2 regions of the Azospirillum sp. INR13 genome follow, and region 1 is predicted to be linked to the other one. Evidence: riboswitches for the same ligand, from Rfam matches in the RefSeq annotation. Region 1 holds a riboswitch; the other holds the start of a gene.
What was found. Region 1 has a riboswitch for cobalamin ahead of F1643_RS12790 (CbtB domain-containing protein). Riboswitches for the same ligand answer to the same signal wherever they lie in the genome.

Region 1 (7,387 bases):
GAACTTCTTCGACCATTCGCGGGTCTGGTCGTCCATGTCCCAATAGAAGCCGGTGGTCAGCATCAGCCCCTGGGCCGACTGCAGCCCCAGCGCATTCACGTCGGTGATGAACATCAGCAGGCCGGCCAGGCTCTGGCCCGACTGGGTGATGCCGAATTCCGCCGCCTGCTTGACGGCGTTGACGGTGTCGCCGCCGGCATTCGCCAGCCCGATCACGTCGGCTCCCGATCCCTGCGCCTGCAGCAGGAAGGACGAGAAGTCGGAGGTGCCGAGCGGATGGCGCACCGATCCGGAGATGGTGCCGCCCAGCGACTTGACCATCTTGGTGGTCTCCTCCTCCAGCGACTGGCCGAAGGCGTAGTCGGCGGTCACGAAGAACCACTTCTTCTTGCCCTGCTCGTACAGGGCGCGGCCGGTGCCGGCGGCCATGGCATAGTTGTCGTAGGTCCAGTGGAAGCCGTAGGGGCTGCACTGCGCACCGCTCAGCGCCGTGGCGCCCGGGCCGGACATCAGGAAGATGCGCTTCTTGTCCTTGGTGATGCCCTGAACCGCCAGCGCGGCGGCGGAGTTCGGCACGTCGGCGATCACGTCGACGCCGCCGGTGTCCACCCACTCGCGCGCCTTCGACGCGGCGATGTCGGCCTTGTTCTGGTGGTCGGCGACGACGATCTCGACAGCGGCGCCGGCAACCTTGTTGCCGAATTCCTCCGCCGCCATCCGTGCGGCGATGGCGGACCCCTCGCCGGCCAGATCGGCGTAGATGCCGGAGCGGTCGTTCATCACGCCGATGCGGATGACGTTGTCCGACACCTGGGCCGCGGCCGGAATTGCGGTCCCTGCCAGCGTCAGCAGGGCGGTGCCGGCGAGAAGAAGCGTGCGCATCGGAAGGTCTCTCCCTCTTGGATTTATTGTCGGCCGGTCCCCGTTGCGGAAACCTGCGGCCGTAATCGGACAAAGCTCCGGCCGCCCGCCGCCCGCCCTCGACTGGAGCGGGACGGCGTCGGTGCCGGGAATGATCGGAAGGCTGGACGGGCTACACGCCGAGATAGGTGTGGAGCTTGTCCATGTTGGCTTCGAGCTGGTCGTTGGGGATCATGTCGACCACATGGCCCTCCTCCATCACGTAATGGCGGTCGGCGATGGTGGCGGCGAAGCGGAAGTTCTGTTCCACCAGCACGATGGTGAAACCGCGCGCCTTCAGCGCCCGCACCGCCACGCCGATCTGCTCGATGATGACCGGGGCCAGACCCTCGGTCGGCTCGTCCAGCAGGATCATGGTGGCGCCGGTGCGCAGGATGCGGGCGATCGCCAGCATCTGCTGCTCGCCGCCCGACAGCCGCGTGCCCTGGGTCGAGCCGCGGCCCTTCAGGTTGGGGAACAGGTCGTGGATCTGCGGGATCGTCATCCCGCCCTCTTTCACCACCGGCGGCAGCGTCAGGTTCTCGTCGACGCTGAGGCTGGAGAAGATGCCGCGCTCCTCCGGCACATAGCCGATGCCCAGCCGCGGGATCCTGTGCTGCGCCATGCCGATCAGCTCCTGCCCCTGGAAGCGGATGGAGCCGGTGCGCTTGCCCATGATCCCCATGATGGCGCGCATGGTCGAGGTCTTGCCGGCGCCGTTGCGGCCCAGCAGCGTCACCACCTCGCCCTGCCGCACCTCCAGGCTGACGCCGTGCAGCACATGGCTTTCGCCGTAATAGCCGTGCAGGTCGGCGATCTCCAGCATCGCCGTTCCGGTGTGGGCAGTCTTCGTCTGCATCCCGTCAGGCATGTCCGGTCCCCATATAAGCTTCCATCACCTGCGGGTTCTTGGAGACGACCTCGTACGGTCCCTCCGCCAGGATTTCGCCGCGGCGCAGCACGGTGATGGTGTCCGACAGGTGGGCGACGACCGACAGGTTGTGCTCCACCATCAGCACGGTGCGGTCGGCGGCGACGCGCTTGATCAGCGCCGCGGTGCCCTCGATGTCCTCATGGCCCATGCCGGCCAGCGGTTCGTCCAGCAGCATCACCTCCGGGTCGAGCGCCAGGGTGGTGGCGATCTCCAGCGCGCGCTTGCGGCCATAGGGCAGCTCGGCGGCGGTGTGGCCGGCCCAGGGGTGAGGTTCACCGCCTCGATCAGTTCCAATGCCCGGTCGTGCAGGTCGTAGAGCGACGATTCGGACTTCCAGAAATGGAAGCTGGTGCCGAGCGGCCGCTGCAGCGCCACCCGGACATTCTCCAGCACGCTCAGGTGCGGGAAGACGGCCGAGATCTGGAAGGAGCGGACCAGCCCCATCAGCGCGATGTCCGCCGGCTTGGTGCGGGTGATGTCCCGGCCCTTGTAGAGGATCTGGCCGCGCGTGGGCGTCAGGAACTTGGTCAGCAGGTTGAACACCGTGCTCTTGCCGGCGCCGTTCGGGCCGATCAGCGCGTGGATGGTGCCGCGGCGAACCTGCAGGTTCACCTCCTTCACCGCCACGAAGCCCTTGAACTCCTTCGTCAGATTGCGCGCTTCCAGGATGATGTCGTCGTTCGGTGCGGCGTTCATCGGTCGCGAATTCTCCTCCCGTTCGTCCTTATGTCCGGGCTTGTGCCCGGGGCTTATATCCGGGCTCCCGGCCCGGGGGCCGCCATGCGGCGGGACGTTTCACCGATTGTTGTACGCACGAAGCGTGCCACGGCAGGGTTCGCTTCGCTCGGGCACTTGGACCCATTGTTTCTCCGCGGATTTGCCTCCGCCTCCCTCTCCCCGCTCCGGACCCTGGCACCGGAAAGTGTCGGAATCGCGGACACTCTGTCCGCCAAACATGACACCATCCAAAATGTCGGCGCGCAAGATCGTCCGTGTGGCCGACGCCATATTGCGGACTTGCCAAATCGGCACCGCACTGCGATGGTGGCCGTCCGACGGTGCCCTGCCCGTCCTGACGGGCGGCGGGGATAATAGGGAATGCGGTGCGGATCTCCGTTGCACGGGGTCCAATGCCGCGGCTGCCCCCGCAACTGTGTGCGGCGAGCGTCCCGTCCATCATGCCACTGGCCTTCGTGCCGGGAAGGCGGACGGCGATGCGACGACCCGCGAGCCAGGAAACCTGCCGGCGGAGACATCGACCTTTCCCAACCCCGCCGGGTGTGGCGGGACAGCAAGGATTTCGTTCCATGACCACCCATTCGCTCCACACTGCCGCCGGTTCCGCGACCCGCAGCGCCGCCCAGACCGCGGTCGCCGCCTTCGCCGCGATCCTGTTGGGCAGCTTCCTGCTGTACGGCGTCGGCTTCGCCCAGCCGCAGCAGATCCACGACGCGGCCCACGATGCCCGTCACTCCTTCGCATTCCCCTGCCACTAAGCCAGGGTCATGGATCTGATCCGGCGGCTGTTCACAGCCGCCCTGGTCGCGGGCGTGCTCTCCGGCACGGCCGCTTCCGTCGTTCAGCAGGCGACGACCGTCCCGCTGATCCTTGAAGCCGAGAAGTACGAGGTGGTGACCCCGCCGCCCGCGCCCGCCGGCGCACCTGCGGCGTCCCACCAGCACGGCCCCGTGCGCGAGGTCGGCGAAGGCGTGCCCACCACGCTGGACGAGGCGATGCAGCGCATCGGCCTGACCATCGTCTCCAACCTGCTGACCGGCGTGGCCTATGCGCTGCTGCTGTCGGCCGCGATGCTGCTGGCCGGCCGGCCGGTCGATGCGCGGCGCGGGCTGGTGTGGGGGGCCGGCGGTTTCGTCGCCGTTTCGCTGGCGCCGTCCTTCGGCCTGCCGCCGGAGCTGCCGGGCATGGCCGGGGCCGATCTGGAGCTGCGCCAGCTCTGGTGGCTGGCCGCCGCGGCCGGGGCCGGTGTCGGCATGACCGCGCTCGCCTTCGCCCGCAACCGCTTCGTCATCGCCGCCGCCGTCCTGGCCGCCGCCTTGCCCCATCTGGTCGGCGCTCCTCATCCGGAAAGTGCCGAAGGCGCCGTCCCGCCGGAGCTGGCCGCCCATTTCGTCACCGCCTCGCTGGGCAGCGCCGCCCTGTTCTGGGCGATCCTGGGCGCGGTCTGCGGCTGGCTGGTGAGCGGACTGGTCGGCGAGGCCGAACACCGCCCGGCCCTGCGGACCCAGCCCGGCGCGCGTTAAGGAGTTACGTCCCATGTCCGCAGTTTCCAAGACGGCCGCCGGCAAGGTTCCGGCGACCGTCATCACCGGCTTCCTCGGCGCCGGCAAGACCACGCTGATCCGCGGCCTGCTGGAAAAGGCCGACGGCCGCCGGCTGGCCCTGATCATCAACGAGTTCGGCGATGTCGGTATCGACGGCGACATCCTGCGCGCCTGCGGCAACCCGACCTGCACCGAAGACGACGTGATCGAACTGGCGAACGGCTGCCTGTGCTGCACCGTCGCCGACGACTTCGTCCCGGCCATCGAAAAGCTGCTGGCCCGGCCGGAGCCGCCCGAGCATATCGTGATCGAGACCAGCGGCCTGGCCCTGCCCAAGCCTCTGGTCCAGGCCTTCCACTGGCCGGCGATCAAGACGCGGGTCACAGTGGACGGCGTCATCGCCGTGGTGGATGCCGCCGCCGCCGCCGAGGGCCGTTTCGCCCCCGATCCCGCGGCGCTTCAGGCCCAGCGGGACGCCGCCGGCACCGTCGACCACGAAACGCCGATCGAAGAGGTGTTCGAGGACCAGCTGCTCTGCGCCGACCTGATCGTCGTCAACAAGACCGATCTGCTGGCCGCCGACGACCTCGCCCGTGTTGAGGACCTGATCCGCGGCGCCCTGTCCCACGCGGTCGGCCGCGACGCCAAGCTGGTGCGAGCCTCGCAGGGGGCCGTCGATCCGCTGGTTCTGCTCGGCGTCGGTGCGGCGGTGGAGGATGACCTCGCCAACCGTCCCAGCCACCATGACGACGAAGAGGGCCACGACCACGACGACTTCACCAGCTTCGTGGTGGAGCTGCCGCCGCAGCCCGATCCCGCCCGTCTGGCGATGACGCTGGAGCAGGTCGCCGGCCTGCATGGCGTGCTGCGCCTGAAGGGCTTCATCGACGTGCCCGGCAAGCCGATGCGCCTGCTGGTCCAGGGCGTCGGTACCCGCATCCAGACCCACTACGACCGCCTGTGGAAGCCCGGCGAGGAGCGCCGCAGCCGTCTGGTCGTGATCGGCGAGACCGGGCTGGATCGTGACGCGGTGACGCGGGCGGTTGTTGGGTAAGGGGTTAAATTCGGTGCGGCGTCAGACCCCCACCTATCCTCCCCCGCTCTCGGCCGACCGAAGGTCGGTCCGATGGCGGGGGAGGGACTGCCGCCGCTTTTCTGTACAGGCGCTAGTCCCCTCCCCCGCCCAGCTCTCGCACAAAGCTATGCTTTGTGCTGACGCGGCAGGCGGACCGTAGGTCCGCTGAGAGCGGGGGAGGATAGGTGGGGGCAAGTGTCCCCACTCCTTGAACGTATCCGCGGACATCCATGCACCTGCTCGCCACCCGCCAGGACGAACTGGACGCTGGCCCCCAGGCGGAAGACCTGGGACAGACGCCGGCCGACCTCGTCATGCTGTCCTTTTCCGACAGCGACCTGACCGCGCTCGCCGCCGCGTGGCGGGCGGGGCGCGAGCGCTTGCCCAGCCTCCGCCTCGCCAACCTCAACCGGCTCGGCCATCCGCTGTCGGTCGATCTCTACGCCGACACCATCGTCGCCAAGGCGAATCTGGTGGTCCTGCGCCTGCTCGGCGGCAGCGGCTATTGGCGCTACGGCCTCGACCGCCTGTCCGCCCTCTGCCGCGAGCGCGGCATCCCGCTCGCCGTGCTCTCCGGCGAGGCGCAGCCCGACCCGAACCTCACCGCCTACGGCACCGTCGCCCCCGACGCCGCCGACCGCCTGTGGCGCTATTTCACCGAGGGCGGCCCGGCAAACATGTCCCATCTGCTGGCCTGCGCCGCCACGCTGGCCGGCACGCCCCTGCCCCATGACGATCCCGCCCCGGTCCCGCGCTTCGGCGCCTATGACGGCTGGACCGCTCCCGCCCCCGCCGATGCCCCGGTCGCCGCGGTGGTTTTCTACCGCTCCCACCTTTTGGCAGGCGACCTCGCCCCGATCCATGCCCTGTGCGACGCGCTGGCCGAGCGTGGACTCAGCCCCCGCCCGCTGTTCGTCGCCAGCCTGAAGGAGCCGGACTGCGCCGCCTGGATGCGCGCCAGCCTGACCGCGCAGAAGGCCGCCGTGGTCGTCAACACCACCGCCTTCTCGGCCGCGCGCGAGGACGGCTCGCCGCTTGAGGCCAACGGCAGCCCGGTCCTGCAGGCCATCCTCGCCACCACGCCGGAAGCCGGCTGGCAGGCCTCGTCACGCGGCCTCGGGCCGTCCGATCTTGCGATGAACGTCGTGCTGCCGGAGATGGACGGCCGCATCATCGCCCGCGCCATCGCCTTCAAGACGGCGGGCGAGCCCGACCCCGACCTGCAATTCGCCGCCCCGGTCCTGCGCCCGATCCCCGACCGGATGGCCTTCACCGCCGACCTCGCGGCAAGCTGGGTCCGCCTGTCCCAAACCGCTCGGGCGGAGCGGCGGCTGGCGCTGGTGCTGTCCGACTATCCCGGCCCAGGCGGCGGCATCGGCCATGCGGTGGGCCTCGACAGCCCGGCCAGCACGGTCGCAATGCTCCATCGCCTGTCGACCGAGAGCTACGGCCTGTCCGCCGTTCCGGACAGTGGCGCCGATCTGATGGCAGCGCTGACCGCCACTCCCAGCCCGACCCTGTCGCTGGACGAGTACGAGTACCTCGCCCCGCCGGAACTGCGTGCCCGCATCGCCGATACCTGGGGCGAGCCGGCCGCCGATCCCGCCTGCCGCGACGGCGCCTTCGCCTTCCGCGTCCTGCCCTGCGGCAACGCCGTGGTTGCGGTGCAGCCCAGCCGTGGTCACGGTGCCCTGACCACCGCCCAGCACCACGACCCCGACACGCCCCCCAGCCACGGCTATCTCGCTTTTACCTGTGGCTCCGCCACATCGCCGGCATCCACGCCCTGGTGCAGATCGGCGCCCACGGCACGCTGGAATGGCTGCCGGGCAAGGCGGTGGCGCTGTCGGCCGATTGCTGGCCGGAGATCGTCGGCGGCGCCCTGCCGACCCTTTATCCCTTCATCGTCAACAACCCCGGTGAGGGCGTGCAGGCCCGCCGCCGCCTCGGCGCCGTGCTGATCGGCCATTTGACCCCGCCGCCGGTGGAGTCCGGCCTCTACGGCGAGCTTGCGGCGCTGGAAACCGCCATCGACGAGTATTCGCAGGCGACCGGGCTCGATCCGCGGCGGCTGGGCATGCTGCGCGAGACGATCCTCGACCTTGCCTGGAAGTCCGGCGTCGCCGCCGACTGCAACCTGCAGCCCGACGACGATCCCGACGCCATCCTGTCGCGGCTGGACGCCCATCTCTGCGA
Region 2 (7,387 bases), on a different contig from region 1:
GCCGTAGAGGACGGAGGACGGACCGCGCAGCACCTCGATGCGCTCCGCCGACCAGGTATCGAAGGGGAAGGTGACGGTGCCCGATCCGACGTAGAGCCGCGTGCCGTCGTAGAGCTGCATCACCGAGCCGTGGCCGGAGAAACCGCGCGTCGCGAGCGACGAGCCGCCGTTGCCGGGTGCTGCCAGCGAAGTGAAGCCGGTGGCGTTCTGGGTGACGGCCTCGGTCACGCTGGTCTGCCCACGGTCGCGGATGGTCTGGCCGGAGATCACCTCGACGCTGGCCGGCGTTTCCAGGGGGGTGAGGCCCAGGCGGCTGCCCCCGGTGCTCGGAACGTCGAGCGCAAGCCCGGCGGGGGCGGAGGCCGGACGCTCGCCGGTGACGGTGACGGGAGGCAGCGTCACCGGCGCTTCAGCGTCCTCCGCGAGGGCCGCGCCCGGACCGAAGGAGGCCGACAGCAGGAGCAATGGCGCCAAAGACCTTGGGCGGAGGCGTTCGAGACGGACGGGAAACGCGGGCATGGATACTCTCCGACAGGATTGTTTCAGGACGAGCGGCAGCGTTCCGCGAAACGGGCGCGTTCCGCGGTGGCCGGGTGAAAGGGGATTCAGGCGATCGGGTCGGGCCGGCGCGGTTTCAGAGACCGGAGGCGGGCCGGACGGTCAGGCGGTGTCAGCCCATGGCCGGCTCCTCCGGCGGCGGGTTGCGGTGCAGAACATCCTCCATGGATGGGCGCCCGGCCAGAAGATGGCCGAGGACGATGCGGTCGATCCGCTCCGGCGTCAGGTCGCCGTACCAGACCCCGTCGGGCTGGACGACCAGCAACGGCCCGCGGTTGCACGGGTAGAGGCAACTCGTCCGTGCGCACAGTACCCGGCGCGGTCCGGCGTTCAGGGCGCGCTGCCCTTTCATCGCGTCGCGCAGACGCTGGTACAGCGCGTCGGCGCCGCGGTGCAGGCAACGCGCGCCGACGCAGACGAAGACCTGCCGGCCATGCTCGGGGATGGCCGACCAGCCGGGCTTGCCCAGGCTGGGCTCCGTCTCACGCACGTCAGCCAGCGTGTCCACCGGTCCGGCGGCGATGCGGTCGAGGGCGGCGGGCAAGTCCAGCGCGCTTTCCACCGGTGGCGCCAGACGGACTGTCATCCGGGCGCCCGACGCGCCGGCCCAATGGCTGAGCGCGCCCGGCAGCCACGCCGACAGGCTGGGGTCGGCGGGCACCATGCTGGGGATCACCAGCGCCTCCGTCGCACCGCCCTGCTCCAGATCCGCCAGCACCGCCGGGAGAGCGGGACCGGACAGGTCGGCGTGAGCGGTCCTCACCGTCACCGCCGCGCCGCGGGCAGCGTGGAGATCGGCGAGGGCCGCGGCGAGGGCCTTCAACGCCTGTCCATGGTCGAAGGATGCGCGTCCGTAGAGGACGATGGCGCGTGGGGGAACAGGATGGGATGACGTCATGGCGTGGTCCTCCGTCAGGCCGCCGGGCGGCGGCGCATGAGCCACAGGAAGAAGGCGCCGCCGACGAGCGCGGTAACGACGCCGACGGGAATCTCGCGGGGGGCGAACAAGGTACGGGCGGCGACATCCACCCAGAGCAGGAGCAGCGCGCCGCCCAGCGCGGCCACCGGCAGCAGCGCCCGCAGATGGCCGCCCACCAGCATCCGGGCGATGTGGGGCAGCACCAGCCCGACGAAGCCGATGCCGCCGCAGGCCGACACCAGCGCCCCGGTCATCAGCGCGGTGACCACGAACAGCTCCAGCCGTAGGCGGCCCGGATCGTTGCCGAGCGAGCGGGCCGCGTCGTCTCCCAGCGCCAGGGTGTTGACGGTCTCGGCGCGCAGCCACAGCCAGAGCAGCCCGGCGACGGTCAGCCCGGCGGGAATGGGCAGGACGCTCCAGCGCGCGGTGCCGAAGCCGCCCATCATCCAGAACAGCGCGGAATCGGCGCCGCGATCCGTTCCCGTGACGATCAGGGCGTTGGTGACGGCGCTCAGGATGAAGGCGACCGCGACGCCGGTCAGGACCAGCCGCTCGCTGGTCACCACCCCGTCGCGCCCGCGCGCCGCCGCGAAGACGGCCAGCATGGCGGCCAGCGCACCCAGGAAGGCGGCAACCGGCAGTCCGACCGCCCCCGCGACCGTCCCGGCGTAGAGGATCACCACCACCGCCCCCACCGAGGCGCCTGCCGAGACGCCGAACAGATAGGGGTCGGCCAGCGGATTGCGCGTCACCACCTGAAGCACGGCGCCGACGGCCGCCAGTCCCGCCCGGCCAGGGCGCCCAGCAGCACGCGCGGCAGCCGCAGCTCCCAGACGATGTTGCGCTCGGCCCGGCTGGCGTCGGGAGGCGGGGCCAGCGACGGCCACAGCTCGTGCGCGATCACCGCCCAGACCTTGGGGATCGGAATGCCGGCGGCACCGAAACCGACGGCGGCGACCGTGGACAGGGCCAGGACGGCGGCCAGGAGCACGGACAGGCGCAGCAGGTGCGATCGGCTCATGGAGCGAACCGTTCCGGGTGAAGGGTCCGCGCCATCCGTTCCAGCGCATCGACGTTGCGGGTGGAGGGCGTCTGCTCGGCGTAGGTCAGCACGATGAACTGGCGCTTGCGCACCGCTTCGACATCGGCCAATTGCGGGGCCTCGGTCAGGTGGCGGATGGCCGCCTCGGCGGGGACGCGATGGTCGCTGACGATGATCCATTGCGGGTCGCGCCGCACCATCTCCTCCCAACTCACCCGGACGTAGCTGTTGGGAATGTCGTCGAAGATGTTGCGTCCGCCGGCCAGTTCCATCAGCAGGCTGGTCATCCCCTCGCGCCCCACCGACAACGGCGCGCCGTCGGTGTGGCACTGGTCGCAGTACATCACGCGGGGGCGTTCCGCGACCGTGCCGGTGCGGTCGGTCACGGCGGCGACGCGGCGGCGGAAATCCACGACCATGGCCCCGGCGCGGTCCGCGATGCCGAAGATGTCTCCGAGCGCCGACAGGTCGGCGTAGAGCGTGTCCATGCTGATCGGTTCGCGGGGACCGACGCGGATGCAGCTTTCGCGCAGCGTGTAGGTGGCGACCCCTATCTCCGCCAGCCGGGCCGGGGTGAGGCCGCGCGCCTCGCTGAAGCCGTAGCTCCAGCCGGCGAACAGGAAGTCGGGGTCGGCGGACAGCACCGCCTCCAGGGTCGGGGACCGGTCGGGCAGCCGGGGCAGCGCGGCCACCACGCCGGGCGGAGCGATCAGGCGGTGCTCGGCCCCCTCGATTCCGGAGACGGCGACCAGCCGGTCGGCCAAGCCAAGGTCCAGCATGGTCTGCGTCATGTTGGTGTCGTGGACCATCGGCCGTTTGGGAGGTGCGGCGAAGCGGGCCGTCTCGAAGCAGTTGGCGACCTCGACCGGATGGTCCTGGGCATGGGCGCCGCCGATCCCGGTCGCCAGGGCGAGAATCGGGGCGAGGCCGCGGAGGCAAAACGGGATCATGGGCGGTCCGATCCGCGGTCGGTAAGGGGTGACAGGTCGATGCGCAGACGGCCGTCGCCGGGGCGGCGGTCCACCGTGGCGGCGACGCGGTAGACGGCGGTCAATCGCTCCGGAGTCAGGGCCTTCTCCGGCACGGCGTCGGCCTGGAGGCACCCGTCCTTCATCAGCAGGACCCGGTCGCACCAGCGCGCCGCCAGTTCGATGTCGTGCAGAGTCGCCACCACCGTGATGCCGAGCGCGCGCACGAGGTCGAGCACGGCGAAGCGGTGGTGGACGTCCAGATGGTTGGTCGGTTCGTCGAGCAGCAGGATGCGCGGGCGCTGCGCCAGGGCGCGGGCGATCATGACCCGCTGGCGCTCGCCACCCGACAGGTGCTCGACCGGCCGCTCCGCCAAGGCGTGCAGATCCAGCCGGGACAACGCATCCTCGACGATGTCCCGGTCGTCGGCCCCGGCCCCGGCGAACGCGGAGCGGCGATGGACCAGCCGCCCCATGGCGACCACGTGGCGCACGGTGAAGCCCAGCGCAGCGGCGGCATCCTGCGCCTGAAGCGCCAGCCGGCGGGCAAGCTCCGCCGGACGCAAGGTTTGCGGATCGTCGCCCTCGACGCGGATGCGTCCCGCCGAAGGGGCCTGCAACCCGGCGAGGCAGCGCAGCAGCGTGGTCTTGCCGGACCCGTTCGGCCCAAGGATGCCGACAAAGGAACCGTCCGGAACGGCAAAGGCGATGTCCGACAGCACGGTGCGGTTGCCCAGACGGCAGTGCAGGCCCTCGACCTCGATGGCCGGATGGGACTGCGCGCGGACGGGCCGTGATTCCGCCAAGGCGGGCGCGCTCGGAAGGAGCGTCGTCTGAACAGTCGGTTGCGCCATCCTTGCTTCCTGCGATTGCGGGCAGGGAAAGCAGGCGGACGTCTTGCGGAACACACGCCGCATCCGGAACGGACTTCGGCCACGCGCACGGCAAGCGCTCCACCGGGACACCCCGCCCGAGGACGTTTCGTTGTGGTGCTGGCAGGTCTCCTGGCTTGCGGGTCGCCGCCGTTCCGTCCGGCCTTCCCGGCGCCGGAGGCGCCAGTGGCGGATAACGACGGAACGGCTCACCGCTCACAGTTGCGGGGGCAGCCCCGGCCTCGCCGCGGGACGCGGCTCACCGGGTTCCCTCTTAGCTTCCGGCGAAGATCGCCGGAAGAACCAGAACCGGGACCATTCATGGGCGACCGCAGCACGTCGGTCAAGCTTCGTGAACGAAAGACTTTGGGAGAAAGCCGGTTCGCCGATGACGGAAGCCTGAGTGCACCGGCCCGATGACGGGGTCCGGTCACGGCGTGCCCGGAGCGGCCGTTTCGGGCACGTAGATCAAGCGACCGTCCGGCAGACGGTAGGTCGTTCCCGCCCGGATTCCCTTGCCCTCCCCGATGGCGCCGGTCGATTCATAACGGGTCAGTTCCTGTCCATCCTTCACCGTGATGCGCATGTCGGCTTCGCCGGGATTCTCCACCACGACGGCCTTGGTGGATGAGAACGGGTTCAGCGGGTTGCGCACGATGACGATCATCAGGATGCCGATGACCACCAGGAACAGGTCGATCAGGTTGACCACCGACAGGATCGGATCGTCGGCGTCGTCATGGTCGAGAAAGCGCATCAGCCGGCTCCTCCGGCTTCGGCCAGGGACCGCTCGACCGCCCGCAGATCCTCCAGCAGCCAGCGGCGGCGGAAGGTCAGGATGAAGAAGGCGATGCTGGCCGCGACCAGCGCCAGGATCACCGCGGAGAAGGCCACCGTCAGGTTCTCGCCGATGCCCTGGGCGTCGTTGCGGGTCAGGGCCAGCAGGGCCGGCCCCATGGGGATCATCGTCGCCACCAGCCCCAGCATCGGCGCGCTGCGGGCCACCACCCGCAGCCACTCCAGCCGCTTCATGATCCACAGCTCCAGATCGTCGCTTCCGCTTCCCGTGCGGTGGCGGTACGCGATCAGCGGCGAGCGGTGGTCCCCGCGGCGGCGCTGCCACGCCTCCACCGCGAAGGCCCCCAGCGCCCACAAGCTGTAGGCCAGCGACGCCAGGATCAGCAGCAGGACGGGCAGCAGGAACAGGCGGGCGATGTCGTAGAGCCCGCTTTCCAAGATGGTCATGTCAAAGTCCTCGAAGAAGAGAGGCGGCGGTTGACGCCGGCCTGCCGGGCGGCTCCGCCCAGCACGAAAAGGAAGAGAAAGGCCAGCCCGGCCCACACGCGCCACGCCGCCGGATCGTCCCCGCCGTCCGCCGGGACCGGCGTCATCACCGGCCCCTGGACGGTTTCGGAAACCGCTTCAGACGCCGCGGCTTCGGCGGGAGGGGTGGGAACGGACGGCTCGGGTGCCGGGGCATAGCCGGCAGCCATGGCCTCCATGAACACCGTCGTTGCCGGTGCCCCGGTGCTCACCCCGTGGTCGCGCACCAGGGCCTGCCAGCGTTCGGCCAGGTCGCGGCGGGTCTGCTCGTCGGCGTCCCAATAGCCCTTGCGGATCGCCTCGGCCATCCGCTCGATCACCTGCGCCTGGGCCGTAGGGTTGTACTTCTCGAACCAGCCGTCGAGGCCGAGATTGCGGCGGTCGCGGATGTAGGTGTCGTGGACCGCCTGCCACTGGTCGGCCCGCACCGTCTCCGGCGCGGTCACCTGCCAGCCCCACAGGTTGTTGACCGTCTTCACGATCTCGGTGGTGCCGGCGTAGCCCTCCGCCTGCATGGCGCCGATCCAGTGCGGGTTGAGGTACCGCACGCGCAGTTCGTCGGCCAGGAAGCGGGCGGCCCCGGTGACGCGCGCCTGCGCCTCGCGCAGGTCGGCGATATAGAGTGACGGGCTTTCACCGTCGAGGCGCCGCACCGCCAGCGCCAGCCCGCCCAGATACTCGAAGGGATGGTCGGTGGACAGCACCCCGTGCAGCCGCGAGGAGCGGGCGAGCACCGCCGCCTGGACGCCGCGCAGATTCTCGGCGAGGAGGTTCCCGGCGTCCGGGGGCAGCCGCGAGCCCCACTCCCGCGCACCGTAGGCGTATTGCAGCCGGTTGAGGAAGGCGTCGGCCAGCGCGGTGTCGTGATTCCAATGGGTGGAATCGAGCACCGCATCCGGCAGGCCGCTGCCGTAATCGCCCGGCTCGTTGCCGAACAGCCGCAGCCCGGCCAGTTCCTGTGCCCGTTCAGGCGCCACGCCCAGTCCGATCAGGCTCCGCGCCGTCTCCGCGCTGTGGCGCGCCACGGCGTTGCCCGGCTCGTCCAGCCGGGCCAGACGGTCGATGGTCCCGGCCAGCAGGCGCATGAAGCCGTCGAACTGGTCGCGGTAGACGCTGGTTACCTGAAGCACGACGTCGATGCGCGGACGTCCCAGTTCGGTGGCAGGAACGATCTCCAGCGCCGTGACCCGGCCCCCGCCGTCCCACACCGGGCGCAGGCCCAGCGCATGGAGCACTTGGCTTTCCAGAACGCCGAGATGGCGCATCGCCTCCGACGACCACAGCGAAACGGCAATCTTTTCCGGCGCCGCTCCGTCGTGCTCGGCCCGGTAGCTGTCGATCAGCTTGGCCAAGGCGTCGGCGCCGGCCTCGTAGGCCGCGCGGGTCGGGATCTTGTCCGACTCGAAGGCGGCGATGTTGCGCCCGCTCGGCACATCGGGGTTGCGCACCGGATCGCCGCCCGGTCCGGCACGCACGAAGCCGCCGGACAGCCCGGCCAGCAGCGCTTCCAACTCCTGAGGGTCGGCCAGATGGCGGTCGAGCGCCGCGGCCCGCTCCAGCAGGGCGCGCAATTCCGGCTCGGCGATGCCGTCCAGCGGAACGCCGTCCCGCAGATGGCGGTGCAGCAGGCGGTAGGGTTCCGTTTCCTTGAGGACGGTGAAGTCCTCGGCGAAAACCTCCTGCGGGTCGAGGCCGAGGCGGCGGT

Region 2: another riboswitch for cobalamin. It lies ahead of F1643_RS03850 (ABC transporter ATP-binding protein); the one in region 1 lies ahead of F1643_RS12790 (CbtB domain-containing protein).

What each region holds. Positions count from the first base shown of each region.
Region 1 covers NZ_VUOI01000015.1:22,530-29,916, reverse strand. The annotation lists gene F1643_RS12805 (ABC transporter substrate-binding protein) at 1-882, opposite strand, end outside; gene F1643_RS12800 (ABC transporter ATP-binding protein) at 1,034-1,771, opposite strand; partial or broken gene F1643_RS12795 (ABC transporter ATP-binding protein) at 1,764-2,530, opposite strand; cobalamin riboswitch at 2,874-3,097, shown strand; gene F1643_RS12790 (CbtB domain-containing protein) at 3,142-3,330, shown strand; gene F1643_RS12785 (CbtA family protein) at 3,340-4,095, shown strand; gene cobW (cobalamin biosynthesis protein CobW) at 4,109-5,170, shown strand; partial or broken gene cobN (cobaltochelatase subunit CobN) at 5,422-7,387, shown strand, end outside.
Region 2 covers NZ_VUOI01000003.1:143,723-151,109, reverse strand. The annotation lists gene F1643_RS03870 (TonB-dependent siderophore receptor) at 1-465, opposite strand, end outside; gene F1643_RS03865 (ferredoxin) at 671-1,456, opposite strand; gene F1643_RS03860 (FecCD family ABC transporter permease) at 1,471-2,229, opposite strand; gene F1643_RS22085 (iron ABC transporter permease) at 2,226-2,498, opposite strand; gene F1643_RS03855 (ABC transporter substrate-binding protein) at 2,495-3,469, opposite strand; gene F1643_RS03850 (ABC transporter ATP-binding protein) at 3,466-4,341, opposite strand; cobalamin riboswitch at 4,464-4,682, opposite strand; gene F1643_RS03845 (DUF2149 domain-containing protein) at 4,790-5,116, opposite strand; gene F1643_RS03840 (MotA/TolQ/ExbB proton channel family protein) at 5,116-5,604, opposite strand; gene cobN (cobaltochelatase subunit CobN) at 5,601-7,387, opposite strand, start outside.